DNA from 2 places in the Leifsonia xyli subsp. xyli str. CTCB07 genome. Region 2 is predicted to be linked to the other one. Evidence: predicted binding sites of a transcription regulator. Region 2 holds the regulator's gene; the other holds the start of a gene.
What was found. Region 2 encodes HrcA, which represses chaperone genes, less so after heat shock. Its sites were predicted from a motif close to TTNGCACTCGNNNNNNNCGAGTGCNAA; they were not measured.
Positions count from the first base shown of each region.

Region 1: LXX_RS11170 (Hsp20/alpha crystallin family protein) is a predicted target of HrcA. The motif match lies at 12,371-12,397, and genes of this name have one in related genera.

Region 1 covers NC_006087.1:2,340,627-2,355,130, reverse strand. The annotation lists gene LXX_RS11245 (phosphoribosylaminoimidazolesuccinocarboxamide synthase) at 1-807, opposite strand, end outside; gene purD (phosphoribosylamine--glycine ligase) at 912-2,165, opposite strand; gene LXX_RS11235 (sterol carrier family protein) at 2,223-2,579, shown strand; gene LXX_RS11230 (hypothetical protein) at 2,620-3,033, shown strand; gene purF (amidophosphoribosyltransferase) at 3,055-4,614, shown strand; gene LXX_RS14960 (hypothetical protein) at 4,620-4,982, opposite strand; gene purM (phosphoribosylformylglycinamidine cyclo-ligase) at 5,053-6,168, shown strand; gene LXX_RS11215 (DUF3073 domain-containing protein) at 6,409-6,630, opposite strand; gene LXX_RS11210 (NAD(P)-binding domain-containing protein) at 6,782-7,696, shown strand; partial or broken gene LXX_RS11205 (IS481-like element ISLxx4 family transposase) at 7,837-8,835, opposite strand; gene LXX_RS16950 (transposase) at 8,904-9,119, opposite strand; gene LXX_RS11195 (hypothetical protein) at 9,485-9,748, opposite strand; gene LXX_RS11190 (hypothetical protein) at 9,752-10,102, opposite strand; gene LXX_RS11185 (hypothetical protein) at 10,089-10,337, opposite strand; gene LXX_RS11175 (GH25 family lysozyme) at 10,941-11,612, shown strand; gene LXX_RS11170 (Hsp20/alpha crystallin family protein) at 11,884-12,306, opposite strand; partial or broken gene LXX_RS13815 (transposase) at 12,521-12,718, opposite strand; gene istB (IS21-like element ISLxx1 family helper ATPase IstB) at 12,781-13,590, opposite strand; partial or broken gene istA (IS21 family transposase) at 13,587-14,504, opposite strand, start outside.
Region 2 covers NC_006087.1:1,518,357-1,532,860, forward strand. The annotation lists gene LXX_RS07260 (histidine triad nucleotide-binding protein) at 1-108, opposite strand, end outside; gene LXX_RS07265 (16S rRNA (uracil(1498)-N(3))-methyltransferase) at 132-857, opposite strand; gene dnaJ (molecular chaperone DnaJ) at 859-1,968, opposite strand; gene hrcA (heat-inducible transcriptional repressor HrcA) at 2,039-3,058, opposite strand; gene LXX_RS07280 (DUF4870 domain-containing protein) at 3,302-3,679, shown strand; gene hemW (radical SAM family heme chaperone HemW) at 3,692-4,933, opposite strand; gene LXX_RS07290 (DUF1990 family protein) at 4,933-5,580, opposite strand; gene lepA (translation elongation factor 4) at 5,696-7,546, opposite strand; gene LXX_RS16755 (hypothetical protein) at 7,600-7,941, opposite strand; gene LXX_RS07305 (NAD-dependent epimerase/dehydratase family protein) at 7,940-8,863, shown strand; gene rpsT (30S ribosomal protein S20) at 8,970-9,230, shown strand; gene holA (DNA polymerase III subunit delta) at 9,352-10,392, opposite strand; gene LXX_RS15625 (hypothetical protein) at 10,422-10,760, shown strand; partial or broken gene LXX_RS16760 (ComEC/Rec2 family competence protein) at 10,695-11,117, opposite strand; partial or broken gene LXX_RS16765 (ComEC/Rec2 family competence protein) at 11,365-12,798, opposite strand; gene LXX_RS07325 (ComEA family DNA-binding protein) at 12,798-12,998, opposite strand; gene LXX_RS07330 (hypothetical protein) at 12,958-13,155, opposite strand; partial or broken gene LXX_RS12715 (aminotransferase class IV) at 13,223-13,591, opposite strand; partial or broken gene LXX_RS07340 (IS481-like element ISLxx4 family transposase) at 13,829-14,504, opposite strand, start outside.

The sequences.
Region 1 (14,504 bases), 820 kb from region 2:
TCCCGTCCTGTCCCAGTTCGCCGCCAGCCAGTCGCGGACGATCTGCTTGTCGAAGCTCGCCATCCGCTCCTTCGGCGTGTACACGTCGCTGGTCGCCGCCGCATCCCAGTACCGGCTGGAGTCGCTTGTCAGCACCTCGTCGGCGAGCGTGATCTCGCCCGTCTCGCGTTCGGCCCCGAACTCGAACTTCGTGTCGGCGATGATCACGCCCCGCTTCTCTGCGATCGCCGCGCCGCGCCCGTAGACGGCAAGCGACAGCTCCCGCAGCGTCCCAGCCGTCTCAGCGCCCACCAATTCGATGGTGCGCTCGTAGCTGATGTTCTCGTCGTGCTCGCCCAGCGGCGCCTTCCAGGCCGGGGTGTAGATCGGCTCCGGCAGCCGGTCGCCGTCGCTGAGCCCGGCCGGCAGCGGGAGGCCGCACACGCTCTGGCTCTCCTGGTACTCCTGCCATCCGCTTCCCGTCAAGTAGCCGCGGACCACGCACTCGATCGGGAACATGTCGAGCGGCTTCACCAGCATCGACCGCCCGGAGACCGCGGCGGGGATGCGTTCTCTGGCGCGTTCGCCCTCCAGGGTGTGATCCGGGATCAGGTGGTTGGGTGCGTCCAGCCGATCAAACCACCACAGGCTCAGCGCGGTCAGGAGCTCGCCCTTGCCGGGAATGCCCGGCTCGAGGACGTGGTCGAAGGCGCTGACGCGGTCGCTCGCGACCACGAGCACGGTGTCGGTTTCGGTCAGACCTTCGGCGGTCTCCGGTACGAAAAGGTCCCGCACCTTCCCCGAATACACATGCTTCCACCCCGGCATTTCCGTCACCCCCTCATCCTAGGCTCCCGCTTCAGCCGGCGTTTCCTCGGCTTCTTCCGCCGAACCGCCGGAGAATCCGGAAGAAGCGAGGAATGGGTGGCTGGTCAGGCGCGGGCGGCGATGTCAGTGCGGTACTGGGAGCCGTCGAGGCGGATGCGGGAGAGGGCGTCGTAGGCGCGCGTGCGGGCGTCGGCGAACGTCGCGCCGCGCGCGACGACCGAGAGGACGCGGCCACCGGTCGCCAGGAGGGCGCCGGTCGTCTCGTCGCGGGCGGTGGAGGCGTGGGCGATGGTCACCTCCGGGACGGAGGCGGCTTCGTCCAGTCCGGCGATCGGCCGGCCGGTGCGCGGGGACTCCGGGTAGTCCTCGCTCGCCAGCACGACGGTCACGGTGGTGCCGGGCGCGAACTCGGGACGCGGCATCCCGGACAGCGTGCCGGTCGCGGCGGCGAAGAGCAGGGTCGAGAGCGGGGTCACCAGCCGGGGGAGGACGACCTGCGTCTCGGGGTCGCCGAAGCGCGCGTTGAACTCGATGACCCGGATGCCCTTCGCGGTGACGATGAGACCGCAGTAGAGCAGTCCGATGAACGGTGTCTGTTCGGCCGCGAGCTGGCGCACGGTGGGCATGGCGACGGTGTCGATCACCTCGTCCACGAAGGTCTCCGGGAGCCAGGTCAGCGGTGAGTAGGCGCCCATCCCGCCGGTGTTGGGGCCAGCGTCGCCGTCGAGGAGGCGTTTGTAGTCCTGCGCCGGGCTGAGCGGGAGCACGGTGTGGCCGTCGCTCACGAGGAAGAGGGAGACCTCTTCCCCGTCGAGGAACTCCTCGACGAGGACGCTGCCGTGCGTGAGGTAGCGGGCCGCGTGGGCGAGCGCCGCCGCCCGATCCTCCGTGACGATGACGCCCTTGCCGGCCGCTAGCCCGTCGGCTTTGACGACGTAGGGCGCGCCGAACTCGTCCAGGGCGCTTCCGGCCTCGGCCAGGGTGGCCGCGCGCACGGCCCGGCCGGTGGGGACGCCCGCCTCGTCCATGATCCGCTTTGCGAACGTCTTGGAGCCCTCGAGCTGAGCGGCAGCCCGCCCCGGGCCGAAGACCGGGATGCCGCGCCTGCGCAGCGGGTCGGCCACGCCCGCGACCAGCGGAGCCTCGGGGCCGATGACCACGAGCTCGAAGCCGTTCTCGATCGCGAACGCGGTGACGGCCGCGCCGTTCAGTGTGTCCAGACCCGGCTCGACCGCTACGTCGGCGGCGATGCCCGCGTTGCCGGGGGCGGCCACGATGTCGTGACCGGCCCGCTCCGCGAGGAGAGCGGTGATGATGGCGTGCTCGCGGGCACCGGAACCGAGGACCAGAATCTTCACGCCCCCATGCTAGAGGTCACCGGCTCGGCGCTGCGCGGGCGATGCGAGGATGGGCGTATGGCCAGAGCGAAGATCCCCGAGGAACAGGGCAGCCCGGCGGTGCGCGCGGCGCTCGCCGGTGGCGCCGACCGGAACACCACCGCGACGGCGGTCCGCTACCTCCTTCAGCTGCTCGCCGAGCGGGCGCCGGGCGCGACCGTGGAAGTGCGCGTGCCACCGTTCGGAGCCGTGCAGTGCGTCCCGGGGCCGCGCCACACGCGCGGCATTCCGCCGAACGTGATCGAGACGGACGCGGCGACCTGGCTGGCGCTCGCCTCCGGCGGTCTCGGCTGGGAGGCCGCTCTCGCCTCCGGCGCGGTCCACGCCTCCGGCCAGCGCGCCGCCCTCGATGGGCTGCTGCCGCTGCGCTTCTGACCCGGGCGATCGCACAGCCGCGGTGCGAGAGAATGGAGGCATGAGTGTGAACCCGGAGGAGTCCGCCGTGTCTGGAGCCCAGCCTGAACCGGACGCGCAGGCCGTCGCCGCAGCTGCCCCGGAGGAGTCGCCCGGGTCGCCGGAACCGTCCCCCGAGGAACGCGTCACGGTCACCGAGGACGCGGTTCGTGTTCAGCGCTCGCCGCGGTATTTCCGCTTCATGCTGACCGGGGCCGTCGTGTTCGCCATCGTCGCCCTCATCCTGACGTTCTCCTTCCCGGAGAATCCGGTCTACGACCGCGGCGCTGTCTTCGGCTTCCTGCTGACCGTCGGCGTCGCGCTCGGCGTCGCGCTCGGCGCGCTCGCCGCACTGGCCGCCGCCCGCGCGGCCGCCCGCAGGGCCCGCACCGTGCGGGCGGATAGAATCGACGTGTACGTCGGTGACGACGGCTGAAACGACGGAAAGGGGTCCGCTGTGGCCGGAGGAGACGGTCGTCTCAGCCATGATCTGCTGCCCGGCGAGAAGGGGCCGCAGGATGCTTGCGGTGTCTTCGGTGTGTGGGCCCCCGGCGAGGAGGTCGCTAAGCTCAGCTACTTCGGCCTCTATGCCCTGCAGCACCGCGGCCAGGAGTCGGCGGGCATCGCGACGAGCGACGACGAGAAGATCCTCATCTACAAGGACATGGGCCTGGTCTCCCAGGTCTTCAACGAGAACGCGCTCAACTCGCTGACCGGCCACATCGCCGTCGGCCACACACGATATTCGACCACCGGCGCCTCCAGCTGGCAGAACGCGCAGCCGACCCTCGGCTCCACCTCCGGCGGCACGGTCGCGCTCGGGCACAACGGCAACCTGACGAACACCGCCGAGCTGATGGAGCTGGTGCAGGAGCGCTACCCAGCGCACGACGGCGAGCTCTCCCGCGGCAACACGACCGACACGGCCGTCGTCACCGCCCTGCTCACCGGCGATCTCGACCACACGCTCGAAGAGACCGCGCTGGAAGTCCTGCCGCGTCTGCGCGGAGCGTTCTGTCTCGTCTTCATGGACGAGCACACGCTCTACGCCGCCCGCGATCCGCAGGGCGTCCGCCCGCTGGTGCTCGGCCGCCTGGAGCGCGGCTGGGTCGTCGCGTCGGAGACCGCGGCGCTCGACATCGTCGGCGCGAGCTTCGTGCGCGAGGTCGAGCCGGGCGAGTTCATCGCCATCGACGAGAACGGCCTGCGCAGCAGCCGCTTCGCCGCCGAGAAGCGCGCGGGATGCGTCTTCGAATACGTCTACCTCGCCCGCCCCGACACCACCATCGCCGGCCGCGGAGTCTACGAGGCGCGGGTCGAGATGGGCCGCCAGCTCGCGCGTGAGCACGAGGTGGCGGCCGATCTCGTCATCCCGACGCCCGAGTCCGGCACGCCCGCCGCGATCGGCTATGCGCAGGCCGCTGGCGTCCCGTTCGGTCAGGGTCTCGTGAAGAACTCGTACGTCGGCCGCACCTTCATCCAGCCGTCGCAGACCATCCGCCAGCGCGGCATCAAGCTGAAGCTGAACCCCCTGAAGGACGTCATCAAGGGCAAGCGTCTCGTCGTGGTGGACGATTCGATCGTCCGCGGCAACACGCAGCGTGCGCTGGTCTCGATGCTGCGCGAGGCCGGAGCGGCGGAGGTGCATGTGCGTATCTCCAGCCCGCCCATCACCTGGCCGTGCTTCTACGGAATCGACTTCGCCTCCCGCGCGGAGCTCATCGCCACCGGCCTCGGCGTCGAGGAAGTGCGCCAGTCTATCGGCGCCGACTCCCTCGGCTATCTCTCCGAGGACGGGATGATCGCCTCCACCGAGCAGCCCCGCGAGTGCCTCTGCACCGCGTGCTTTACCGGCGTCTACCCGATCGCGCTGCCCGCCGCCCAGCACCTCGGCAAGAACCTGCTGGAACGCCCGGCGGCGGAGGGCGCTGCCGCCACCGGCGACGGCTGCGAGCCCGGCCCGGATTCGGAGCATGAGCGCCTGCTGGCGTTCGGGGACCCGGGACGGCAGGAGTAAGGGGCTCAGGCTCCGATCCGGTCGCGCAGCCAGGCGAGCGCCGCCGCTGACGCCGCGGCCTGGAAGGGCAGCAGGGCGGAAATTCCCGGTGGTGCGGGGAGCAGCGACAAGCTTTCAAGGTTCGCTCTGAGCATTCTGCGTTGTGGTGGCACCGTCAGCTCGTTGCGTGGAGCTTTCGCCGATTCGTGTGCTCGACCGCTGCCGTCACAATTTTCACCGCAATAGCCCTGGTTCTCGGGGGAGCGCTGCCGCCTGGGCTCTGCTTCGGTGCCTTCCCGCTCGCCGACGATCCAAGACCCGGCCTTGCGCTTCTCGCAGCTCGACCCGGTCGACGTGATGAACGACCGCGGCGGCAACCGGTTCGACATTCCCGGCGCCGGCGTCCTTACGGGGCGACCACTCGGAGGGCCCATCCGGCCCCGATAGCATGGACCGGTGATCGAACCCTCCGCTTCCCCGTCCTTCTCCTACGCCGCCGGTGTCGACACCGCCGCCGGCGATCGTGCCGTCGAGCTGATGAAGGCCGCTGTCTCGCGCACGTACGGGGCCGAGGTGTTCGGCGGGTTCGGCGGGTTCGCCGGGCTGTTCGACGTGTCCGCGCTGAAGGGGTTCCGGCGCCCGCTGCTGGCGACTTCCACCGACGGCGTCGGCACGAAGGTCGCCATCGCCCAGGCCATCGGCAAGCACGACACCATCGGCCAGGACCTGGTCGGGATGGTCGTGGACGATATCGTCGTCGTCGGCGCCCGGCCGCTGTTCATGACCGACTACATCGCCTGCGGCCGGGTGGTCCCCGAGCGCATCGCCGCGATCGTCGAGGGCATCGCACGCGCCTGCGCCGCGACCGGCACGGCGCTCGTCGGCGGCGAGACCGCTGAGCACCCCGGCCTGCTCGGACCCGACGACTACGATGTGGCGGGCGCGGCGACCGGTGTGGTCGAGGCCGACGCGCTGCTCGGTGCGGAGCGGGTTCGCGACGGCGACACCGTGCTCGCGATGGCGTCCTCCGGTCTGCACTCGAACGGCTTCTCCCTCGTCCGTCACATCCTCGCGGGACGTGGCATCGCTTTCACCGACGACCTGCCCGAGTTCGGCGGCCTCGTCGGCCAGGCCCTCCTCGAACCGACGCGCCTCTACACGGCGTCGCTGCTCCGTGTCCTCCAGGACCCGGCGCTCGGCGCGGGCGTCCACTCGCTCAGCCATGTCACCGGCGGCGGCATCGCGGCCAACTTGGCGCGCGTCCTCCCCGTTGGATCGTGGGTCGAGGTCGACCGGTCCAGCTGGTCGCCGTCGCCTGTCTTCCGCGTGCTGGCCGATCTTTCGGGCAGCACACTCGAATCCACCGAGGGAACCTGGAACCTGGGTGTCGGGATGTTCGCGGTGGTGTCGCCGGAGAGCGCCGGTGCGGTTGCCGCAGCGCTGACCGCGGACGGCATCCCCACCTGGGCGGCGGGGACCGTCTCGACCGCCGTGCGCGACCTCGCCGGTTTCGAGCAGGGCGCGAAGGGTGTGCAGGGCGGGGCCGTGCGGCTCGTGGGGGCATACTCCGGCTGAGTCTTTTTATTCCCCCCCGGGGAGACCCGATCTCTTTTTCCCCGGGGGAGACGCCGGGTGGCTCCGTGGCCCCGTCGGGAGGACCACCTCTGCGCCGCCGCGCCCGGCCGCTGTCTTCCGCGGGCGGTCCGGTGGCTGTCGTCGGCCAGGGCGTTCTGCTCCTGTGCGAGACCGGGCCCGCCTTTCCCCGACAGGGAAGGACAGCCGCCGCACCGCGCAGAGGGTCTTGGCCCCGTGGGGTCAGGCGCGGTTCGGGGTCTCCGTCGGGGAGGTGTCCTCCGTACCGTAGTCGCCGTACTCGTCGCCCGGCTCGTAGTCGGCCCACTTGGCGTACTGGTCGGCGTCGTCGTGGGAGTGCCCGGTCAGCTCACGTTCCAGCGCGTCGTAGTTCACGTCCGGACTGAACGATTTCAGCTGGCGAGCGATCTTCGTGTGCTTCGCCTTTTGACGGCCGCGCCCCATGCGTGACCCCCTTTTGGTCCCGGCCCGGGGATGGCGCCCGGGGATCGAATCAGAAACAGTGAAAACTAGCGTCGAGTTTAGCATGCGACCCCTCGGGGGCCCGGAGTTCGCCCACAGCGAGAGATGATGAAATAGTTGTGTGACAGCAACGATGACCGACGCTTCCGTAGTGATCGTCGGCGCGGGTCAGGCGGGCCTCGCCGTCGCCTACTACCTGCGTCGGTTCGATCTGACGCCGGGGCGGGAGTTCGTCCTCGTCGATCGCGGCCCCGGCGCGGGCGGAGCCTGGCAGCACCGCTGGGACGCGCTCCGGCTCGGCAGCGCCCATCATGTCAACGACCTCCCGGGGATGTCCGAGGTCGGTCTCAGCTTCGAGACCGCCGATCGTTCTCTCCCCGCCAAGGACATCGTCTCCGGCTACTATCGCCGCTACGAGGAGCACTTCGGTCTGGAGGTGCAGCGTCCCGTCTCGGTGGACAGCGTCTTCGACCGCGTCGCCGACCGCGTCGTGCGGCACAGCGCGGGCGAGATCACCACGAGGATCGTCGTCAATGAGACCGGGACCTGGGGTGCGCCGTTCATCCCGTGGTATCCCGGGATGAACGACTTCGCGGGACGTCAGCTGCACACCTCGACCTATCTCAGCTCCGAAGAGTTCGCCGGTCAGTCGGTCGTCGTCGGCGGAGGGACGAGCGCGATCGGCTTCCTCCTGGAGCTTGAGGGAGTCGCAGCGTCCCTTACCTGGGCGACCCGTCGCCCGGTCGACTTCCGCGATGAGCCCGAGCTGACGATCGAGGGCGGTGTCGCCGCGGTGGCGCAGCAGGATGCCGCGGCCCGTGCCGGTCAAGCCCTGCCGGGCATCGTTAGCGGCACCGGCGTCGCCCGCACGCGGCGCATCGCTGCGGGCATCGAGCGCGGCCTGCTGGTGGAACGGCCCATGTTCTCCCGGGTCGAGGCCGGTGGCGTGCGCTGGGAGGATGCGACGTTCACCGAAGCGCAGGCGATCATCTGGGCCACCGGCTTCCGGCCGGAGCTGCGCCACCTGGCCCCGCTCAAGCTCCGGTAGAAGGCCGGCGGTCTCCCCGTCGCGTCGGGGATGTCCTGGCAGGACCCGCGGATATTCCTTGCCGGGTATTGGCCGCAGGCGAGCACCATCGGCGCGAACCGTGCCGGGCGCGTGATCGCCCGGCAGATCATGGCGCAGCTCTAGGTGTGATGTCCAGGGAGGTTGTTGTCGATTCTGCTAATGGGTGGGGCTCTGATGGCGGAGTGGTGCTGGTGATGATTGTAGAAGTGGGGCCAGCCGGGGAGTGCTTCTCGTCGTTCGGCCTCTGAACCATAGAACCGGGCGTAGGCCCAGCCGTCGGCGAGTGTGCGGTGGAAGCGTTCGATCTTCCCGTTGGTCTGTGGTCGGTATGGTCGGGTCTTCTTCGCCCTGATCCCGAGCTCTGTGCAGGCGTCTCGCCAGGCGTAGGACTTGTAGGCGGAGCCGTTGTCCGAGAGGACGAGTTCGACGCTGACATCCCGGTCGGCGAACCAGGCGACAGCACGCCGCAGGACACCGATCGCGGTGTCCGCCTTCTCGTCGGAGCAGATCTCGGCGTAGGCGACGCGGGAGTGGTCGTCGATGATCGTGTAGACGAACACGGTGCCCAACCGTGGCTCGTAGCGGTGGTTCCTGCTCTTCGTGCGGGTGGCGGTCGCTTCCCGGTTGCGTTCGCCCTGGACGCGGCCGACGAATCGTCAGCCGCCGCCGTCGGGGATGTTGCCGAACTTCGTCACGTCGACATGGATCAGCGATCCAGGGTGGTCGTGCTCGTAGCGACGGATCGGCTCGCCCGTGACCCGATCAATGGTGCAGAGCCGGTTGATGCGGCAGCACACCAGGACGGCGTGGACGGTCGAGGCGGGAAGGCCAAGCTCGCCGGCGATCTGCACCGGCCCCAGGCGTCGTCGCCACCTCGCCCGCACGATCCGCTTGAGCACGGGCAACGGCGTCCGCGTTGGCATCGATCGTGGGCGGCTAGACCGGTCGGTCATCCCTCCCGTGCCTTCGGCGCGGAACCTCGCCGCCCATTTCCGCGCGGTAACGGGCGAGACCATAAACATCTTCGCTGCGACGGAGACCAGCCAATGGTCCTCGACGATGAGCCTGGCAAGGCGCAGACGAGCGCGCGGTGTGAGAGCAGCGTTAACGTGGGACACGAAGGCCTCCTGGATCGTGAAGCGGTTGAACTGAACAGCTCCACTTCACAACCGGAGGCCCTCGCCCCTCAACTCCTCACGACCGTATCGCCGAAACAACCCCCCTGGACATCACACCTAGCCAGGCCAGCCTTGCGAACCCATTGCGCGCACGTCGCGGGGTTGAACCCTAGCTCCCTCGCCGCGATCGTCGTACTCCTGGACTCCTTGAAAATGACGAAGAAGGCTTCACGCTCCGCCTGGGTGTACTTCCTCTTCCCCGCACTGCGCCTTAAACGGGACACGGTCCTTGCAACTCCTAGAAACTCCAGATGTTGCAACAACCGCTAGAACCCAAGAATCGGCGCAAAAGGGTCCATTCCAACTCGGCATCAACAGCGCTAAGGACGTCGGCAAAATCGCGCCACTCGGATTGAACTCTATGAGCAATGCTGCTCACGAACTCTGCCAAAGCATCCATGACACGCGCACTAAGGATAGCCTCATCAATCAGCCAAGCGGACGAATTCTGAGACATGAGGTCGATCAATTCATCGAACGAAGCCCCTCGTCCCGAGCAAACCGGAGCGCATACGGATCAGTTCCGGACAAGGTAGCCAAGAACCCGCGGCCTGTCGCTCCTTGTGCGATCGATTCCAAACTGAACTCCTTACTTTCGCTCCTCCCGGAGATAACGGGAGTCGAGCGCGCCGAAGACGACGACCGCGCCGAGGCCCAGGAGCGCGATCAAGTAGGATTGCTTTGTCGCGGCAAAACCGAACGCCGCAACAGCAACCGTTAACGCCCACCCCTTGGCGTCCGCTGCAGCGGACGCCATCCGTGTGATCACCGCCTGGATGAAGTCCAGGTGCTTCCGACGATCCTCGGCACTCGGGATGGCCGACTGCGGCTCGAGCTGAGTCCTACGGCGCACGCGTCAGCTCGCGCGCTTGTGCTGTGCGAGCAGCAAATGCACGCCTTCGCGAACAAGGTCCGCTTCTGTCCGACCGGTCTCTTCGCGCAGCTGCGCGAGCTCGGCGAAGTCCTGCTCGGAGATTCGCGCACGCACCGTCGGAGACGGCCCGCGTCGACCGCTGCCCAGCTTTGGCCGACCCGGGGCAATCAGCGCTGCCGCGAGAGCCTCCTCACTGCCATACTCGCTCAGCAGCATGGCTCGCCCGTATGCGGCGGCCTCCTCGCCGCGCAGCACCTTCTTGGTACGGATCGCCACGTTCGGATCGGTCAGACGCTCCGCCAGCGCGTCGAAGTTAATCTCATCTCCAGCCATCAGGGTTCTCCTCTCGATATCGGCGCCACTTTGGTCCCAACGACATTGCATGGAAGATCAAAGCCTCACGACCCGACTCCGCGAACTCAAGCACCAGAATCTCCAACTCGCGATCCGTCTGTGCATGTTCAGGACCGATATAGACCACGATCTGCCCACCCGCCGGAGCCGGTTCGTCCGTGATGTTCACATAAGAGGCGTGAATGATCGCGTACGCCTGATCCTGGCGGGACACGCCGTGCTTGTCACTAGAGGGCTCCCAACGCGGCGGCATGTTTCAAGCATAGCATGATTTGTATCCGCGTTTTGAAGCGTGATTTTGTAGCTGATAATAATCTCCCTTATGTCAGTTTGATGATCGGGTGTGTGCGTAGAGACTGTGAATCGCCTTAATTCCTGTAGATCCCGGACACGCACCGCAAAGTTAATTTCCGCACTCTTCGGCGGCGAAGAAGAAACCACCAACTTGCCTTACCCCAGCATTGACACTCGACATGCTCCGGTGGCATCGTCGTAGCTCTCCGTAGGTACACTGATTTTCTTTGAAAACGAGGTCATTTTTAATGAACGTTCAAAAGATGATGCGAGGACGTCGAGCTCATTCGGTGCGTGTCGGTATGGTCTCGGCCGTGATAGCTGCGATCCTGGCGGTGGGGCTCGGTGGTTCCTTGTCCGCCTCGGCGACGGAGCCGGACAGAGGCGCTGGCGATCCCACCCAAGACCACGCTGGTAGCACGCTCGCTCATGACGACAGCATGCTCGCTCGCGATGGAAGCTCCCAAGAGTGCGGCAACGACCGCGACCAATTCCGCCTTTGGATTATGTGCCTGGCGATGATGTGAGTGGTTGGCAGACCGACGTCAACTGGAGCGATGCGGCGTCGAAGGGCGCCCGTTTCGTTTACATCAAAGCGACCGAGGACGACGACTACGTGAGCCCCCAGTACGAGACGCAGTGGAAGGGAGCCCAAGATACCGGGTTTTATCGCGGGTCGTACCACTTCGGACGACCGTTCTGGTCGGATGGCACTTCGCAGGCGAAGCACTTTATGAACACCATCCACAACTGGAAGCCCACTCAGCGTATCCTGCCGCCCATGCTTGACCTGGAGCACCGTTGCAGCGACCTGAAGAAGCCGTGGGCAATCAAGAAATGTAAGGCGATGACCCCGAAGGACGTCGTCAAGTGGATCTACGAGTTCGTCTCCGTCGTAGAGAAGAGGACGGGTGGTGTGAAGCCTGTCATCTACACCAACCCGTCCTGGTGGAAGAAGTACACCGGAAACACCACGAAATTCTCCTCCTACCCGTTGTTCATCGCCAAATGGGTCTCGGACGTATCGGACGGCCCCGGAGCATTGCCCGGTGGGTGGAAACACTGGACGCTGTGGCAGCACTGGAACGATGTGAGCCCCTACGCGGGCCCAGGCGACCTCATGCCGGGGGACCAAGACTTCTTCCGCGGCACCAGGCTGGCGCTCAAGCGATTCTCCAATAACGTTCATTGGTGACCTTGACCTGTGGCGGAGGAGCTCGTGGAACCGGCATGGTAATGGCCTGCACCCCGGAAGGGTGCAGGCCATTACCATGATGCGTCTCCTGTGGAACTTTTTTACACCGCTTGTGCGGGTGGGCCTCCGTGGCGATTGAAAGGCCATCCGGAGAAGGACGGATGAGTGGGTTCCCTGGGCCCGAATCGGAGCGGGATTCGCGGCAGCCGTATCCTCGAGTGATCCGGCACCCGGCTGGTCTTGCGGTGAGGATCCGGGCTGATGATCGTGGTCATGCGCCGACCTCCTTCCGCCCTCGCGCCGAGCCGATCTGAATCTTCCGCGGCTTGGCACGCTCAGCCATCGGAACGATGACCGAGAGAACACCGTGCTCATAATTAGCCGTGATCTTCTCCACATCCACACCGTCACCGAGAGTGAACTGGCGCATATACGAACCATACGGTCGCTCATGCACAAGCCACTTGACGTTCTCACTCGACGGTGCGAGACGCTCCGCCCGAATCGTGAGCAACTGACCATCAACATCAAGGTCAACGGAATCAGGATCAATACCCGGAAGATCAGCACTGAGAACGTACTGATCACCTTCGCGGAAAAGGTCGACCGGCATCACCCGGGGCGACCGGGCCGTGTCGAACACGCTAGACGCGAAGCGGTCGAGCTGGCTCAAAACATCGAACGAATTTGACATGATCTATCTCCTTTCGCGATGCGAACGAAGGGTCACGCGGGGGCCGCCTGACCCGAACCCCATATTAGCACTCACCCATGGAGAGTGCTAATAGGGAATAACTTCTTATCCGGTCACCACGAACTGGAAGCAGACCCTCGTCGACTGACCCCGAGCAGGACAATTCAGAGGCTGAGGGTCTGTCCGATGAACGGTGTTTCTGGGCCGGCGGTCATTAGTTGATTCGGCCTTCGAAGGCGATCGCGAACGCGTTCAGCGCGGGCTTCCATCTCGTCGCCCAGCGTGCTCTGCCTTGCCCGGTCGGGTCAAGCGAGCGTGTCACGAGGTAGAGGCACTTCAGCGGCGCAGCGTCGTTTGGAAAGTGTCCGCGGGACCGCACCGCGCGGCGGTAGCGGGCGTTGACGGTGTTGATGCCGAGTTGGAATGGACCCTTTTGCGCCGATTTGGGGTGGACCCCTTCTTCGTTGGTTGAGCTTAGTTCTTGTCGGTCTGTTTGATGAGGTCGCGGCGTCCGTGGGTGCGGTAGGAGTCTCCGTTGAGGGTGAGGACTTCGGAGTGGTGGACGAGGCGGTCGATCATCGCTGAAGCGACGACGTCGTCTCCGAAGATCTCGCCCCAGCGGCTGAACGGCAGGTTGCTGGTGACCATGATCGAGCCCTGTTCGTAACGGGACGCGACGAGTTGGAAGAACAGGTTCGCGGAGTCGGTGTCGAAGGGGATGTAGCCGATCTCGTCGATGATGATGAGCTTGTAACGGCGGATCTTCTTCAGTTCGGCTTCGAGCTGTCCCTGGTGGTGAGCGGCCGCGAGGCGGGCGATCCAGTTGTTCGCGGTGTCGAACAAGACACTGTGCCCGGAGTGAGTGGCCTTGACGCCAAGACCGATCGCGAGGTGGGTCTTCCCGATCCCGGGAGGGCCGAGGAGGATCACGTTCTCCGCTTTCACGACGAACGTCGATGTCGCCAGGTGTGCGAGAAGATCCTTGCGCAGCGACGGGAGGTGGTCGAGGTTGAAGTCCTCCAAGGTTTTGATCGCGGGGAAGTGCGCGGTCCGGATTCGCATCGTGGTGCCCGCTGATTCCCGGTCCGCGAGCTGGCGTTCCAGGACCGCGGCGAGGTATTCCTCATGCGCCCAGTTCTCGTCTCTGGCTCGGCCGGCGAGGTCTTCCCAAACCCTCCCGATCGTTGGCGTCTTCAACGCCCGGGCGAGATAGGCAAGCTTCGAGGAGACCTGCTTGCTGGTCTTCGGGATCGGAACGTCGCTCGTGCTGTTCTTGATGGTCATCGTGCTTCTTTCTCGTATTCGGTCGTGGTCGTGGTCGTGAAGTCGATGCCGAACAGGGCGTCGTAGTCCGACAGCGCCCGAATCTGGACGCGGTGCCCATCTGGATGTTCTCTGACCCCGGAAGGTTTCGGGCGTTGGTAGTGAGCGCGGAGCTTCGCGGCCTGTGTGACATGCTCGGGAGCCGTGATCGTTTGCCCTGTCCGCAACGACCGGAGATGCCTGCCGGCGGGTTGCCCGTTGCTGGTGATCTCGACCTCGTCCAGCGACGCCCGAATATCGACGAACCGGCCAATGAACCGGGGACGGAGTAGTCGTTCCCATCGAGGAGGACGTAATAGTCGCGGGCGAGGCGGACCCGGTGGGTGAGCCCAACGGCGGATGGCTTCGCCGGCAGCGCCAGCATCCCCGCCGTGTCAACGTTCGCGAGCTCTGTCGGGCGGGCCGCGATCGAGCGGACCTTCCGCTGATTCGCGCGGGTATCCAACCATCCGGTCAGCTGCTCGTTGAAGTCATCGACGCTCTGAAAGATCCGTCCCGGCAGGAACGAGGTCTCCAAGTCATCTGTTCGCGCGCTCGACAACACCTTTGGTCTCCGGATCTCGTGCGGGCGCGAGCTTGATCCTCGTCGCGAGCGTTCCCGCGAACGTCGCCGCGAGGATGGTGGGCTTCCCGAGACCACCGATCGCGGCTTCCCTGTCCCAGAGCAACGAGCGCGGAACCCCACCGAATCGCTGCAACAGCGACCACATGCCCGAGGTCAGGTCGTCGCCCTGCTTGGACGGGAGCATGACCGCCTCGATCCGACGGGAGAACCCGGACACATCACGAGCACAGGCAAGATCCGGTCCTGCCCGTCGCCGACCGCCACCCGCGTCTCGGGGAACCAGAGATCGCACTGGATCACCTCGCCCGCC
Region 2 (14,504 bases):
GATGTCCTTGAATGCGATCAGCCGCTCGCCGTCGTACACCACGTCCGCCGGGATCTCTCCCGCGATGATGCGGGTGAAGACCGACCGCTCATCCTGCCGCTCTGTCATAGCGTCCATCCTATTCACCAGCTTCACCAGCGCCGGGTGGCCGCGGAGAGCACGGCCAGGGCGGCCGGTCCCGCGGTGGACGTTCGAAGGATGGTGTCGCCAAGGCGGAGGAGCTCGGCCCCCGCGGCGCGGAAGACGTCGAGCTCGGCCGGGTCGATGCCGCCCTCGGGGCCCACCACGAGCGCGAGCGGTCGGGCGTCCGGGGTCACATCGGTGAGCCGTCCGCCAGCGGACGGTTCGAGCACCAGGACGCGGTGCGTCACAGCCAGAGCGGCGATCTGCCTCGTGGTCGACAGCTCGCCGACCTCCGGCGTCCAGGGGCGGAGGGACTGTTTGCCCGCCTCGCGGACGATCGTCGCCCAGCGCTCCCGGCCCTTGGCGATTTTCGTCCCCTCCCAGCGGGAGACCGACCGGGCGGCCGCCCACGGGATCACCGCATCCGCTCCGAGTTCGGTCGCCGCCTGGATCGCCCGTTCGTCGCGGTCGCCCTTCGCGAGCGCCTGCACCAGGGTGATCGCCGGTTCGCGCCTCTGGATGCGATCGAGCGCAGCGACGTCGATCGTCAGCTCGGAGCCCGTGGCGACGAGCACCTCGCCCGCGGCGACCAGCCCGCGGCCGTTGCCGATCAGGATGCGCTCACCCGGCCGCGTGCGGTTCACCGTGACCGCGTGCCTGGCCTCAGGCCCGGTGAGCGTCAGCCGATCGCCGATGGCGGCGTCGAGGTCCTCGCAGAGGTACAGGGAGGCCATGCTAGACGTTCAGGAACCGATCGCGCAGCTTCGCGAACAGACCCTGCTGGAAACGCGCCAGCGACGGTTCGCTGGCCTTGTGGCTCTCCGCGAACTTCTTGATCAGCTCCTTCTCCCTGTGGTCGAGTTTGGTCGGGGTGACCACTTGGATGCCGACGCGCAGGTCGCCGCGGCCGCTGCAACGCAGATGGGTGATGCCGCGGTCCTTCACACTGACGATGTCCGCGCTCTGGGTTCCCGGTTTGAGTTCCAGCCGGATATCGCCGTCGAGCGCCTTGATGGTCGCCGCGGCGCCGAGAATGGCGTCCGCCATCGACACTTCCAGCGTGCAGAGCAGATCGTCGCCGTCACGACTGAAGACGTCATGGTGCTTGACCTTGATCTCCAGATACAGATCGCCATTCGGGCCGCCCGCAGGACCGGCTTCACCCGAGCCCGGCATTTGAAGGCGCAGGCCCGTATCCACACCGGCGGGGATGTCCACCGGCACTGTGCGGCGGGCGCGCACCCGGCCCTGGCCCTGGCAGGTGACGCACGGTGTCGCGATGACGGTGCCGTACCCGCGGCAGGAACCGCACGGGCTCGACGTCATCACATTGCCAAGCAAGGATCGGACCGAGCGCTGGATGCTGCCGGTTCCGTGGCAGATGTCGCAGGGGACGGGCGCGGTCCCCGGCTGGCAGCAGGAGCCGTCGCAGGTCTCGCAGACGATGGCGGTGTCCACTTCGAGGTCGCGATGGGCGCCGAACACCACCTCGTCGAGGTCCACCTCCACCCGCAGCAGCGCGTCCTGACCTCTCTCGCGCCGGGACCTCGGCCCGCGGCTCGCCCCGCCTCCGCCGAAGAACGTCTCGAAGATGTCCCCGAATCCGGAGAAGTCGGCCCCGCCGCCTCCGCCGAATCCGCTTGCGCCGCCACGGTCGTACTGCTGCCGCTGCTGCGGGTCGCTCAGGACGTCGTAGGCGTGCGTCACAAGCTTGAAACGCTCCTGCGCCTCGGTGCTCGGGTTCACGTCCGGGTGCAGCTCACGCGCGAGGCGGCGATACGCTTTTTTGATCTCGTCGGGGGTGGCGTTGCGCTCAACGCCCAGGACTTCGTAGTGGTCGGCCACGTAAGGCTTTTCCTTCTTGTCGATGCTTGTCGCGTAGGTGTGCTTGTCGTCGGTTTTCGCCAGTCCCGGCTCAGTCGCCGAGAAGCCGGGAGAGGTAGCGGGCCACGGCGCGCACGGCAGCCATATTGCCCGAGTAGTCCATGCGGAGCGGGCCGATGAGTCCGACGCGGGCGATGTCCGCTCCCGCCGAACTGTAGCCGCTGGACATGACCGAAGCCTCGGTGAGCCCGAAGCCGTCGTTCTCCCGGCCGATGCTGACCGCGACGCTGTGCTGGTCGTGCGCCATCTCGTCGAAGAGACGCAGCAGGACGACCTGCTCTTCGATCGCCTCCAGCACCGGAGTGATGCTGGAGGGGAAGTCGTCGCCGGTGCGCACCAGGTTCGCCGCGCCCGCCATCATGAGCCGATCCTGCCGGTTCGCGGCGATCTGATCGAGCAGGGCGCTCGCGACCGGGGCCACAAGCGCGCGCGCCCGGTCTGCGAGCGCATCCGGAAGCTCGCTCAGCCGGACGGCCGCATCGGCGAGGGACAGCCCAGCCGCCGCACCGTTGATGGCGCCGCGGATCTCGGCGATGTCCGCTTCCGCCAGCTCGTCCGTCAGCTCGATCACGCGCTGTTCCACAGCGCCCGAGTCGGTGATCAGCACACTGAGCAGCCGGCGCGGCGCAAGCGAGACGAGTTCGATGTGCCGGATGCGCGAGCGCGACAGGGAGGGATACTGCACGATCGCGGTCTGATTGGTCAGCTGCGAGAGCAGACGGACGGTGCGCGAGAGAACATCGTCCAGGTCCACCGACTGCCCCAGTAAGATCTCGATCGCCGTGCGCTGGGCCGGTGAGAGCGGGCGCGCCTCCGCGAGATGGTCGACGAAGAGCCGGTAGCCCTTGTCGGTCGGGATGCGGCCGGACGAGGTGTGCGGAGCCGCGATCAGCTCCTCTTCTTCGAGCAAGGCCATGTCGTTGCGGATCGTTGCCGCTGACACCCCGAAGGAGTGGCGTTCGACAATGCTCTTCGAGCCGACGGGCTCACAGGAAGAGACGTAGTCCTGCACGATCGCACGCAGCACATCGAGGCTTCGTTCCGAGACCATGCTCCGCCTCCTCGATCGTCTCTTAGCACTCGCTGATCCTGAGTGCCAATCATATCTCCTCGGCGTGGGGACAGGTCCACGACCGCGCGAGAGAGCGATGAGGCACCACACAGCTTCCCGGTCGAGGTCCGCTCGGCCGAGTGGCCGATTTCTCGCTGCTGTTCTCAGATTCGCCCGCGCCCCCTATGATTAGCCCGTCACTCGTTCACCACCCGGTGGGCGTCTAGGTAGGAGGAGAGACCCATGTCCGCAACGCCCCCGCCGCCCCAGCAGCCGTACGGAGGCAGCTCGCAGCACTTGAGCCCAGCCGACGAGAAGCTCTGGGCGACGCTCGTCCATGTCGGCGGCATCCTGTTCAACTGGATCCCGGCGCTGGTCGGCTATCTCGTGCTGAAAGACCGCGGTCCCTTCGTGCGCGCACACACCACGACGGCTTTGAACTTCCAGATCACGCTCTTCATCGGCTATCTGCTGGGCTGGATCACCAGCTTCGTGGGTGTCGGGCTGATCGTCCTCTTCGCGGTCTGGGTGGTGAACATCGTGCTCAGCGTCATAGCGGCGATGAAGGCCAACCAGGGCGCCGACTACACGTATCCGATGGCCATCAAGTTCGTCAGCTGACCGTCGCTCGCTTCACTCCTCGGCGAGCAGCCGCCGGACCACGGCGTCAGCCAGCAGCCGCCCCCGCAGAGACAGCGTCACTGTCCCGGCGAGGGCGGCTTTCGCATCCACCAGACCATCGGCGATGAGTCCGGCCACGGCGCGACGGCCGGTCGGCTCCAGCTCGGCGCTTGCGATTCCCTCGCGAATGCGCATCCGGAGCAGCACGCGCTCGACACGCTGGGTCTCGGCGCCCAGGGTCTCCCGTCCTGCCGCGGGCGACTGCCCCGCGAGGACCCGCTGCGCATAGGCTGCGGGATGCTTCACGTTCCACCAGCGCACTCCGCCGCCGTCGCCGCCGATATGGCTGTGAGCGCCGGGGCCGATGCCCCACCAGTCGTGGCCAAGCCAGTAGGCGAGGTTGTGGCGGGAACGGTGGCCGTCGTCCTTCGCCCAGTTACTGACCTCGTACCAGTCGTAGCCCGCACCGGCCAGCCGGGTGTCGGCGCGTTCGTACATATCGGCCTGAAGATCGTCGTCAGGCTCCGGGAGCTGCCCCGCTGCGATCTGCCGGGCGAGCTTCGTGCCCGGTTCGACGATCAGCGAGTACGCAGAGAGGTGGTCGGGTACACAAGAGAGCGCGGTGTCGAGCGAGCGCTCCCAGTCGCCGAGCGTCTCCCCGGGTGTGCCGTAGATGAGATCGAGGCTGACCTGCAAACCTGCGTCCCGCGCCCACTGGACCACGAGGGGGATACGCTCTGGGTCGTGGGTGCGCTCCAGGGTCGCGAGGACGCGCGGGACGGCGGACTGCATCCCGAAGGAGACCCGAGTAAACCCGGCGGCGGCGAGCCGGAGCAGATCGGCCGCGTCCACCGAGTCCGGGTTCGCCTCGGTCGTGACTTCCGCTTGCGGTACGAAGCCCCATTGCTCGCGCACGGCGCCGAGCATCCTGCCAAGAGCCTCCGGCGGGAGCAGCGTGGGCGTGCCGCCGCCGAAGAAGACGGTCGAGACAGGCCGGGCCGGGAGGCCGCTGCGCCCGAGCGCCCGAGCGGCGAACCGCACCTCCGCCACAGCGTGATCCGCGTAGTCCGTCTGGGAGACACCGCGCACTTCGGTCGCGGTGTACGTGTTGAAGTCGCAGTAGCCGCAGCGCACACGGCAGAACGGCACATGCAGGTAGACGCCGAAGTCCCGGTCTGCCGAGCCGCCCCCGGCGTTGTCGGGGATCGCCCCATCGGCCGGCGCCGGCTCCCCGAGCGGAAGCGGACCCGGCATCAGCCAGCTCGAGCCGGGAGCAGCGACCGCAGATAGCGGGCGGTGAACCGCCGCTGCATCGCCCCGAGCAGCGGCGACGCGATCCAGAAGAGCGCGTTCGAGGGCCGCGAGAGCGCGCGCAACACGAACCAGACCGTTCCATCTTCGCGGAACTCCACCAGGAAGAGCTCTTCTCCGCTTTCCGGATGCCCCTTGAGCGTCCCGTATGCGAAACCGCGCCGATTGGGTTCGTCCACCACGGCGACCACCCGCACGGGAGCGGAGAAGTGGAATGGTCCCACCTGGACCCGCAGCACCGCCGACATGCCGTTGCGGATGAAGGGCGAGCCGCCGTCGGCGAAGACGTCCTGGCTCACCCGGGGCTCCCGCATCCCGCGGGGCGATCCGTCGGGGTTGTATTCGATTCCCTCGTACTGGATGCCGGTGCCCTCATCGACCTCGGTGATCTGGATGCCGCTCCCCCGTTGCACTCCCCACGTCATGAGCGCCTTCGCAGCGGACTCGAACCGCTCTTCACCGCTGCCGAGCCGGACTTGCCGCTCCAGCGGTTTGTAGCCCCGCGGCGGGTAGAACATCAGATCCGCGGCCTGGGTGGCGCCGACCGCGGCGTACGTGACGGGCTGATCGGAGAGAGGAGAACGCTGCATCGTGTCTGTCCTGCGTCAATCGGGCGCGGAGCGCGAACCTGCGGGGAGCGGCGGCATGGCCACGGTGTGGGCGAGGGCTGTCCGGCACAGCGCTCGATAAGACGCCGGCCAAAGCTCATTTCTTGCCTTTCTTCCCCACCTCTCCCGACAGTGCCGCGATGAACGCTTCCTGCGGCACCTCGACGCGACCGACCATCTTCATCCGCTTCTTGCCCTCTTTCTGCTTCTCGAGCAGCTTGCGCTTGCGGGTGATGTCGCCGCCGTAGCACTTCGCGAGAACGTCCTTCCGGATGGCGCGGATGTTCTCACGAGCGATGATCCGGGCGCCGATCGCTGCCTGGATCGGGACCTCGAATTGCTGCCGCGGGATCAACTCGCGCAGGCGGCCGGCCATCATCGTGCCGTAGGCGTACGCCTTCTCGCGGTGGACGATCGCGCTGAACGCATCCACTTGCTCGCCCTGGAGGAGGATGTCGACCTTAACGAGGTCGGCCTCCTGCTCACCGGCCGGCTCGTAGTCGAGCGAGGCGTACCCGGCGGTACTGCTCTTGAGGTTGTCGAAGAAGTCGAAGACGATCTCGCCGAGGGGCATGGTGTAGCGGATCTCGACGCGGTCCTCGCCGAGGTACTCCATGCCGAGGAAGGTGCCGCGGCGGCTCTGACAGAGTTCCATGATGACGCCGACGTAGTCCTTCGGCGCCAGGATGGCCGCTTTGACGATCGGCTCTTCCACCCGCTCGATTTTGCCCGCCGGGTACTCGCTCGGGTTGGTGACCGTGATGACGTTCCTGTCTTCGGTGGTCACCTCGTAGATGACGCTCGGTGCGGTGGTGATCAAGTCGAGTCCGAACTCGCGGGAGAGCCGCTCGGTGATGATCTCCAGGTGCAGGAGCCCGAGGAAGCCGCAGCGGAAACCGAACCCGAGCGCGACCGAGGTCTCCGGTTCGTAGACGAGGGCGGCGTCCGAGAGCTTCAGCTTGTCGAGGGCCTCGCGCAGCTCCGGGTAGTCGCTGCCGTCGATCGGGTACAGGCCTGAGAACACCATCGGCTTCGGCTCGGTGTAGCCGGGCAGCGGGTCCACGGCGGGCTTCGCCGCAGAGGTCACGGTGTCGCCGACTTTCGACTGGCGGACATCCTTCACACCGGTGATCAAATATCCCACCTCGCCGACGGCGAGACCCTTGGACGCGGTCGGCTCGGGCGAGGAGACGCCGATCTCGAGGATCTCGTGGGTGGCTCGGGTGGACATCATCTGGATTCGCTCGCGCGGACCCAGACGGCCGTCCATCATCCTGACATAGGTCACTACGCCGCGGTAGCTGTCGTACACGGAGTCGAAGATCATGGCGCGCGCCGGTGCGTCGGCGGCGCCGACCGGCGCCGGGATCTCCTGGACCACCCGGTCGAGCAAATCGTCCACACCCACGCCGGTCTTGCCGGAGACGCGGAGCACGTCGCCGGGCTTGCCGCCGATGAGGCCGGCGAGTTCGGCCGCGTACTTGTCCGGATCGGCGGCGGGCAGATCGATCTTGTTGAGCACCGGGATGACGGTGAGGTCGTTCTCCAGCGCCAGATACAGGTTCGCGAGGGTCTGCGCCTCGATGCCCTGGGCCGCGTCCACGAGCAGGATCGCGCCCTCGCAGGCCGCCAGCGAGCGGGACACCTCATAGGTGAAGTCGACATGGCCCGGGGTGTCGATCATATTGAGGGCGTAGAAGTCGCCGTCGAAGCCCCACGGCATCCGGACCGCCTGGCTCTTGATGGTGATGCCGCGCTCGCGCTCGATGTCCATGCGGTCCAGGTACTGGGCGCGCATGTCCCGCTCGGCGACGACGCCGGTGATCTGGAGCATGCGGTCGGCCAGCGTCGATTTGCCGTGGTCGATGTGGGCGATGATGCAGAAGTTGCGGATGAGCGCCGGGTCGGTCGCGGCGGGCTCGAGGACTTTCAGGGCTCGTGGTGACATCGTGCCGCCATTCTCCCATGAACCCGCCGCGGGTGTCTCGCGACCGGAACGAATCAGACGAAGCGCTCGGCGCGCTCGCGGTCACGCGGCCGACGCCGTCCAGGCCCGGGGCGAGCGCGCCGACGCGGAAGCTCCTCGTTCACCGCGAACGAGGCCTGATGCACCAGGGAGTTGATGGGGACGACCGGATGATCGGTCGTGATCGCGACGCGAAATGCCCGGCCGCCGTCAGCTTGGCGAGGTTCCCGATCGCGCAGCGCCACTGTGGACCGCGAGGAGAGAATCGGACCGAAGATCACCGGGATGTCGCGCTCGCCCAGCGCATCTTGCGGGATCGTTCGCCGCCCGCCCGTGCGGGAATGCCTGGCGCCGTCCGCAGCGTTGACCGATGGCATGAAGATTCTCCTCACCGGCGCGACCGGCTACATCGGCTCCTCTGTCCTCCCCTGTCTCCTCGCGGAGGGCCACTCGGTGACCGCCCTGGTGCGCGACGAAGCGAAGACCGCTGCGGTGCGCGCGGCGGGCGCGGACGCCATCGTCGGCGACGCGGCCGACGCCGCGCTCGTCGAGGACGCCGCCCGCGCCAGCGACGGCGTCGTCCACCTCGCCTCCACGAAGGAGGCCGACCCGGTCCTGGTGCCGGCGGTGCTCGCCGGACTCGCCGGCAGCGGGAAGCCGTTCGTCCACACCGGCGGGATCTGGACGTACGGCGACGCCGCGGACATCGCCGAGGAATCCCCGTCCGCGCCACCCGCACTGACCGTCTGGCGTGGGGCGACGGAAGCGCTCGTCCTCGCCGCGGACGGCGTGCGCGGCATCGTCGTCGCGCCTTCGATCGTCTACGGTCGCGGCGGCGGACTTGCCCGGCTGCTCGCCGACGCTCCCCGTGGGTCGGCCACTGCTCCGGCGCTCCGTCTCATCGGCGACGGCTCCCAGCACTGGGCGACCGTGCATGTGGACGACCTCGCGGCGGTCTATGCGCTCGCTCTCGAGAACGGCGGAGCCGGCGAGATCTATATCGGGGCCAGCGGCGCCAACCCGACGGTCCGCGAGCTCGGGATCGCGGCGGCCGACGCGGCGGGACTCGCCGGTCGCGTCGAGGAGGAGAGCGCGGCGGAGACAGCCGACCGCCTTGGCGGCGCACTCGCAGAGGCGCTGCTGCTCTCGCAGAGCGCTCGCGGCACGAAGGCCAGGATCACCCTGAGCTGGGAGCCAAACGGACCGTCGCTGATCGACGAGCTCACTTCCGGTTCGTACGCGCCAGCCGCCGGCCGCGGCCGATCGGGCACATTTGGTCCGCGCATTGGCCGCTGCTAAAATGATGTGTTGGCTTGCGTGTGGGTCTGTCCGCACGAACGCCGCGAGGCGCCCTCTCTCGCTGAACGGCACATCCGAAATCACTCACGAACGAAAGTAATCATCCGTGGCAAACATCAAGTCGCAGATCAAGCGTAACCGCACCAACAAGAAGGCGCAGGAGCGCAACAAGGCGGTCAAGAGCGAGCTCAAGACGGCCATCCGCGCCACCCGCGAGGCCGTGGCCACCGGTGACAAGGAGAAGGCGTCCTCTGCGCTACGTCTGGCGTCGAAGAAGCTCGACAAAGCGGCCAGCAAGGGCGTCATCCACAAGAACCAGGCGGCGAACCGCAAGTCTGCGATCGCCAAGCAGGTCGCCGCTCTCTGACGCGACGACCATCGCGGAACCTGTCCCGCGCCGCGACGAACCCCCGCTTCCGATCCGGAACCGGGGGTTCGCTGTGTCCCGAGGCGGTCGGCTCCGCCGGTGGGGGCCAGCTCGGACGCCATCAGAGACGGACCCGGGAACTCACGACTCTGATCATCGTCTCCAGGGCGAAGACCGGGTCGCGTCCACCTCCCTTGACGTTGGCATCGGTCTCGGCGAGCACCTCGATGCACCGGCCGAGGTCCTCCTCCGCCCAGCCCTGCAGATCGCGTCTGGCCCGGTCGACCTGCCACGGCGCCAGCCCGAACTGCTGGGCCAACTGCCCGGAGCCGCCTCGTGCGCCGGCGAGTTTGGCCATCGTGCGGATCTTGCTTGCGAAAGCAGCCACCATCGGCACCGGGTCGGCTCCGGAGGCGAGCGCGTGCCGCATCGTCACCAGCGCCTCTCCGTAGCGCCCGGCAAGAGCGACGTCGGCGACATGGAAGGCGTTGGTCTCCATGCGCCCGCTGTAGTACTTGTCGACGGTCGCCTCGACGATCTGCTCGGCAGAGTCGGACAGCAACTGCTGACAGGCCGCGGCGAGCTCAGCCAGATCGTCGGCGAACGCCGAGGTGACGGCTCTGAGCGCGCCCGGCGAGATAGAGCGACCCGCCCGCGCGAACTCCGCCTGAGCGAACTCGTACTTCTCCGCGTCCTTCTTCAGTTCGGCGCACACCACTTCGACCCCGTTCCCGGTCCCGGAGCGGATCGCGTCCAGCAGCTTCTTGCCTCGCACACCGCCCGCGTGCCGGAGCACGACGACCGCCCCCTCGGCGGGCTCCTCCAGGTAGGACAGTGTCTCGGAGAGAAAGGCATCGCTGCACCTCTCGACCGCCTCGACCCTGATCAGCCTCGGTTCGCCGAAGAGGGAAGGGCTCGCGAGTGTGAGCAGCTCCCCCGCGGCGTAGTCGGCGGCCGAAACATCGCTGATCTCCAGGCTGGGATCGGCCGCACGGAGAGCTTCGCGGAGCTGACGCACCGCCCGGTCGGCGAGAAAACTCTCCGTACCGGATACGAGCACGACGGGAGCCGGCCGGATCTGGCTCCAGGACAGCTGCGGGATCGCGATCGCTGCGGCACGCGATCTGCTCGCGCCGGCTCTGCTCGATGCTCGGGTGGCCACATTCCTCCTCGTCCGTATCCAGGATAGGGGTGACCATTGGCATCGGCCTCCGCCGGCCGCTCGCCCCAGAGAATAGGCCCGCCGGCTCCCGGCGAGACAAGCAGCGTCCCCGACCGGTCGGTGCGAGCCACAGCCGTGCCCGCCGCAGCGAGCAGATCGAGGGCGTGCCGGGTGGGATGGCCGTAGCCGTTGTCCGCGCCGACGGAGATCAGACCGAGCCGGGCGCTGAGGAGTTCGTAGAGCCGACGGCTCTGATCGGCCGAACCGTGGTGGGCGACCTTGACGACGTCCGCTGGTCGCACCGTCCCCGTGCTGACAAGCCGATTCTGCGCCTCCTCGCCCAGATCACCGAGGACGAGCGTTCGTAGTCCGTTCCCCTTCGTTTCGAGGACGAGGCTCCCGGCGTTGCCGGAGAACGTCGCGCCCGATGGCTCCTCGCCCGGTGGCCAGAGCAATTGCCAGCTCACGCCTCCGAGGCGGCCGGAGAGTCCGGCTCTGCTCTGCTCGGTCGCGACGCCCGCCGCAGCGAGCGTGCGGAGCACGGCCTCGTCGGCCGGGCGCGTCGGCGGCCCCACGAGAGCACGGTCGACCCGCCCGACGACTCCGTCGAGACCGCCGACGTGGTCGGCGTCGTAGTGGGTCAGCACGAGCAGCGCGATTCGGCCGACGCCGAGCCGGTCGAGGCAGGAGGCGGCCGGCTCGGCGGAGCGACCGACGTCGACCATCGCGACCGAACCGCCGTCGCGGATCACCAGGGCATCGCGCTGCCCGACATCGCACGCAGCGATCTGCCAGCCAGGAGGGAGTCCGAGCACCCGGGCGAGCACGGTACCCCCATTGCTCCCGTGTAGCCCCAGCCGCAGTGACCAGGGCGATGACGGCGAGCCTGGCGATCATACCCGGCAGATGCCTGCGGGCGAGCACCAGCCCCACCGTGATCGTCAGGAACACGCAGAGCGCGACGCCGACCGATCCGCCAGGCCACGGGAGCGCCGCGCCGGGCAGACTGCTCACGAATCGGGCGACAGCGGCGATCCAGGCCGAGGGCAGCCAGGCGAGCCAGACGATCGCCTGGCCTGCGAACGGAGCGAACGGGAGCAGCGCACAGGCCAGAGAGCCGAGGACGGTGGCGATCGGCGCAGCCGGCGCAGCCAGGAGATTCGCCACCACTCCGTAGAGCGGCAACCCGGGGGCGAGCAGCAGCAGGACCGGCTGGCAGGCCACCTGTGCCGCCACCGGAACGGCGAGCGTGAAAGCCAGGCGGCGCAGCAGCAGGTGTGCCAGAGCCTCACCGAGCGGGCGCGAGAGCAACAGCAGCCCGGCCGTAGCCAGCACCGAGAGCGCGAAGCCGTAGTCGCGCGCCAGCCAGGGATCGTGGAACAGCAGGACGATGGCCGCCAGCGACAGAGTGGGAAGACCCGCTGCCGAGCGCCCGCGCGCGAGAGCGATCAAGATCACGAGCGCCATCGCCGCGGCCCGCAGGACACTCGCCCCCGGTCCGACGAGCAACACGAAGAGGCCGAGCGCCCCGGCCGCGACGACGATGCGCAGACGTCGGCCGAGCCCGATCCGGGCGGAGGCCAGAAACGCCAGCCCGGTCACGATGGCGCAGTTCGCCCCGGAGACCGCGGTGAGATGGCTCAGGGAGCTCGCCTTCATCGCCGCGTCCAAGGAGGAGCCGACGGCCGTCTCGTCCCCGATCGCGAGACCGGGCAGAAGGTCGCCACCGTCTCCCGGCGTTCCGGAGGACGCCCCGGCCAGCCCAGCGCGGAGCGGGCCCGTCCAAACGAGCCACGGCGACGGTCCCTCGCCGACGGAGGGTTCGAAGTCCGCGAACACCGAGTAGGCCGTCGCCCCACCCGGCTCCTCCACGCGGAGCGAGACCTCAGCCAACGCTGTCGCGCCGAGAGCGAGCCGGGTAACCCGTTCAGCGGAAGCCGGGGCCACGAGCCGGATCGGAACACCGGCGCGCGCTCTCCGCGCGCCGTCCCCGCCGGCGGCCGGACCCTGTGTCGCACCGCGCATCGCCACAGTCGTTCCGCAGATGCTCCACCACGTCTCGCCGTCGAAGCCGGCGGCGACACGCCGAGGTGTACTCTCGATACGCATCGCCACTTGCGCCCGCTCCCCCGCCGCGGCAGCGGCGGATAGCGCAGCGTCGACCCGCAGCGGAGCGATGGCGGCGACGACAGCCAGGCCGGCCGCCGCCGTCGCCAGCCCGACCGCAACGATCGCGGAGGCCCCACGCAGAGGGGAGCGATCGAGCAGGAGGGCGGCCAGGAGAACGAGGACTGCTCCGAGAGCGTCCAGCACGGCGACGAACGGCGCCGCCTGCGGCACACCGACGCCGAGGGCGCAGGCCGCCCAGAGCAGAGCGGCGGGGGCGGCGAGACGGAAGTCGGGCATCAGACCCGCACCCGGTCTCGAAGACCGTCGAAGACCTTCTGGCCGATCCCGGTCACCTCCATCAAATCGGTGACCGCCGCGAACCGGCCGTTCGCGGTGAGCCAGTCGAGGATGCGACGCGCCAGAACCGGACCGATCCGCGGCAGTGTCTCGAGTTGCTCAGCCGTCGCCGTGTTGAGGTCGATGGGTGCGCTGTCCATTCCGTTCGAGCGCGAGGACCGCCAGGCAGTCGTCCAGCCGGCTGTGGTCCTCGACCAGCAGGACCTTCACGCCGTCGAGCTTCCGCAGTCCTGAGCGCGCGATCGCTCGCGAGCAGATCACAGTGACGTCGACTCTCAGCTGAAGAGCGGTGTCCACCGCTGGCCAGTCCAGACCCACCATGAGCAGACGATCTCCCGCAAGGCTCCGCGCCTCGCCCATCACGCTACCGACCATGAACCCTGTCCAGATACCAGTTCCGTACCGTCTGACCGACCTGTGAGGAGCGAAAGACATGGTCACCGACGCTTCGGACCGGCACTACTTCGTATGCAGTGCCGCAGACGAACGCCTCGTCCGCCTGCACGAGTTCAGACGGGTCGATATGGCGGACCTCGGTCAGGAGCTCCAGTTCGTGCGCTCTGTCGAGGATGGTCTTCCGGGTGATACCGCCCAGGAAACTGTCCGCGATCGGCGTCAGAAGTGTTCGGCCTTTCACCAGGAAGATGTTCGCTCCGGTGACATCGGCGATACGCCCATCGTGCGTAACGAACAGGGCATCGGTGATCCGCACCCTGCTTGCGCGCGTCGATGGAAGCGAGCGTCCCGATCGTGTAGGCCGTCGAGCACTTCGCCTTCACCGGCAGCGTGTCCGGAGACGGCCGTCGCCACTGCGACCAGGCGAGATCGATGCCGGTGTCCGCCGAATGCGGGGAACTCCAGTTCCACGCCGCCATCGCGAGATGGACCTGTGCTCCGTCGCCACCGACGCCGACCGCTTCACCACGCCACGCGATGGTGCGGATATACGCGTCGGAGAGGCCCAGATGGGCTAGGTGTGATGTCCAGGGAGGTTGTTGTCGATTCTGCTAATGGGTGGGGCTCTGATGGCGGAGTGGTGCTGGTGATGATTGTAGAAGTGGGGCCAGCCGGGGAGTGCTTCTCGTCGTTCGGCCTCTGAACCATAGAACTGGGCGTAGGCCCAGCCGTCGGCGAGTGTGCGGTGGAAGCGTTCGATCTTCCCGTTGGTCTGTGGTCGGTATGGTCGGGTCTTCTTCGCCCTGATCCCGAGCTCTGTGCAGGCGTCTCGCCAGGCGTAGGACTTGTAGGCGGAGCCGTTGTCCGAGAGGACGAGTTCGACGCTGACATCCCGGTCGGCGAACCAGGCGACAGCACGCCGCAGGACACCGATCGCGGTGTCCGCCTTCTCGTCGGAGCAGATCTCGGCGTAGGCGACGCGGGAGTGGTCGTCGATGATCGTGTAGACGAACACGGTGCCCAACCGTGGCTCGTAGCGGTGGTTCCTGCTCTTCGTGCGGGTGGCGGTCGCTTCCCGGTTGCGTTCGCCCTGGACGCGGCCGACGAATCGTCAGCCGCCGCCGTCGGGGATGTTGCCGAACTTCGTCACGTCGACATGGATCAGCGATCCAGGGTGGTCGTGCTCGTAGCGACGGATCGGCTCGCCCGTGACCCGATCAATGGTGCAGAGCCGGTTGATGCGGCAGCAC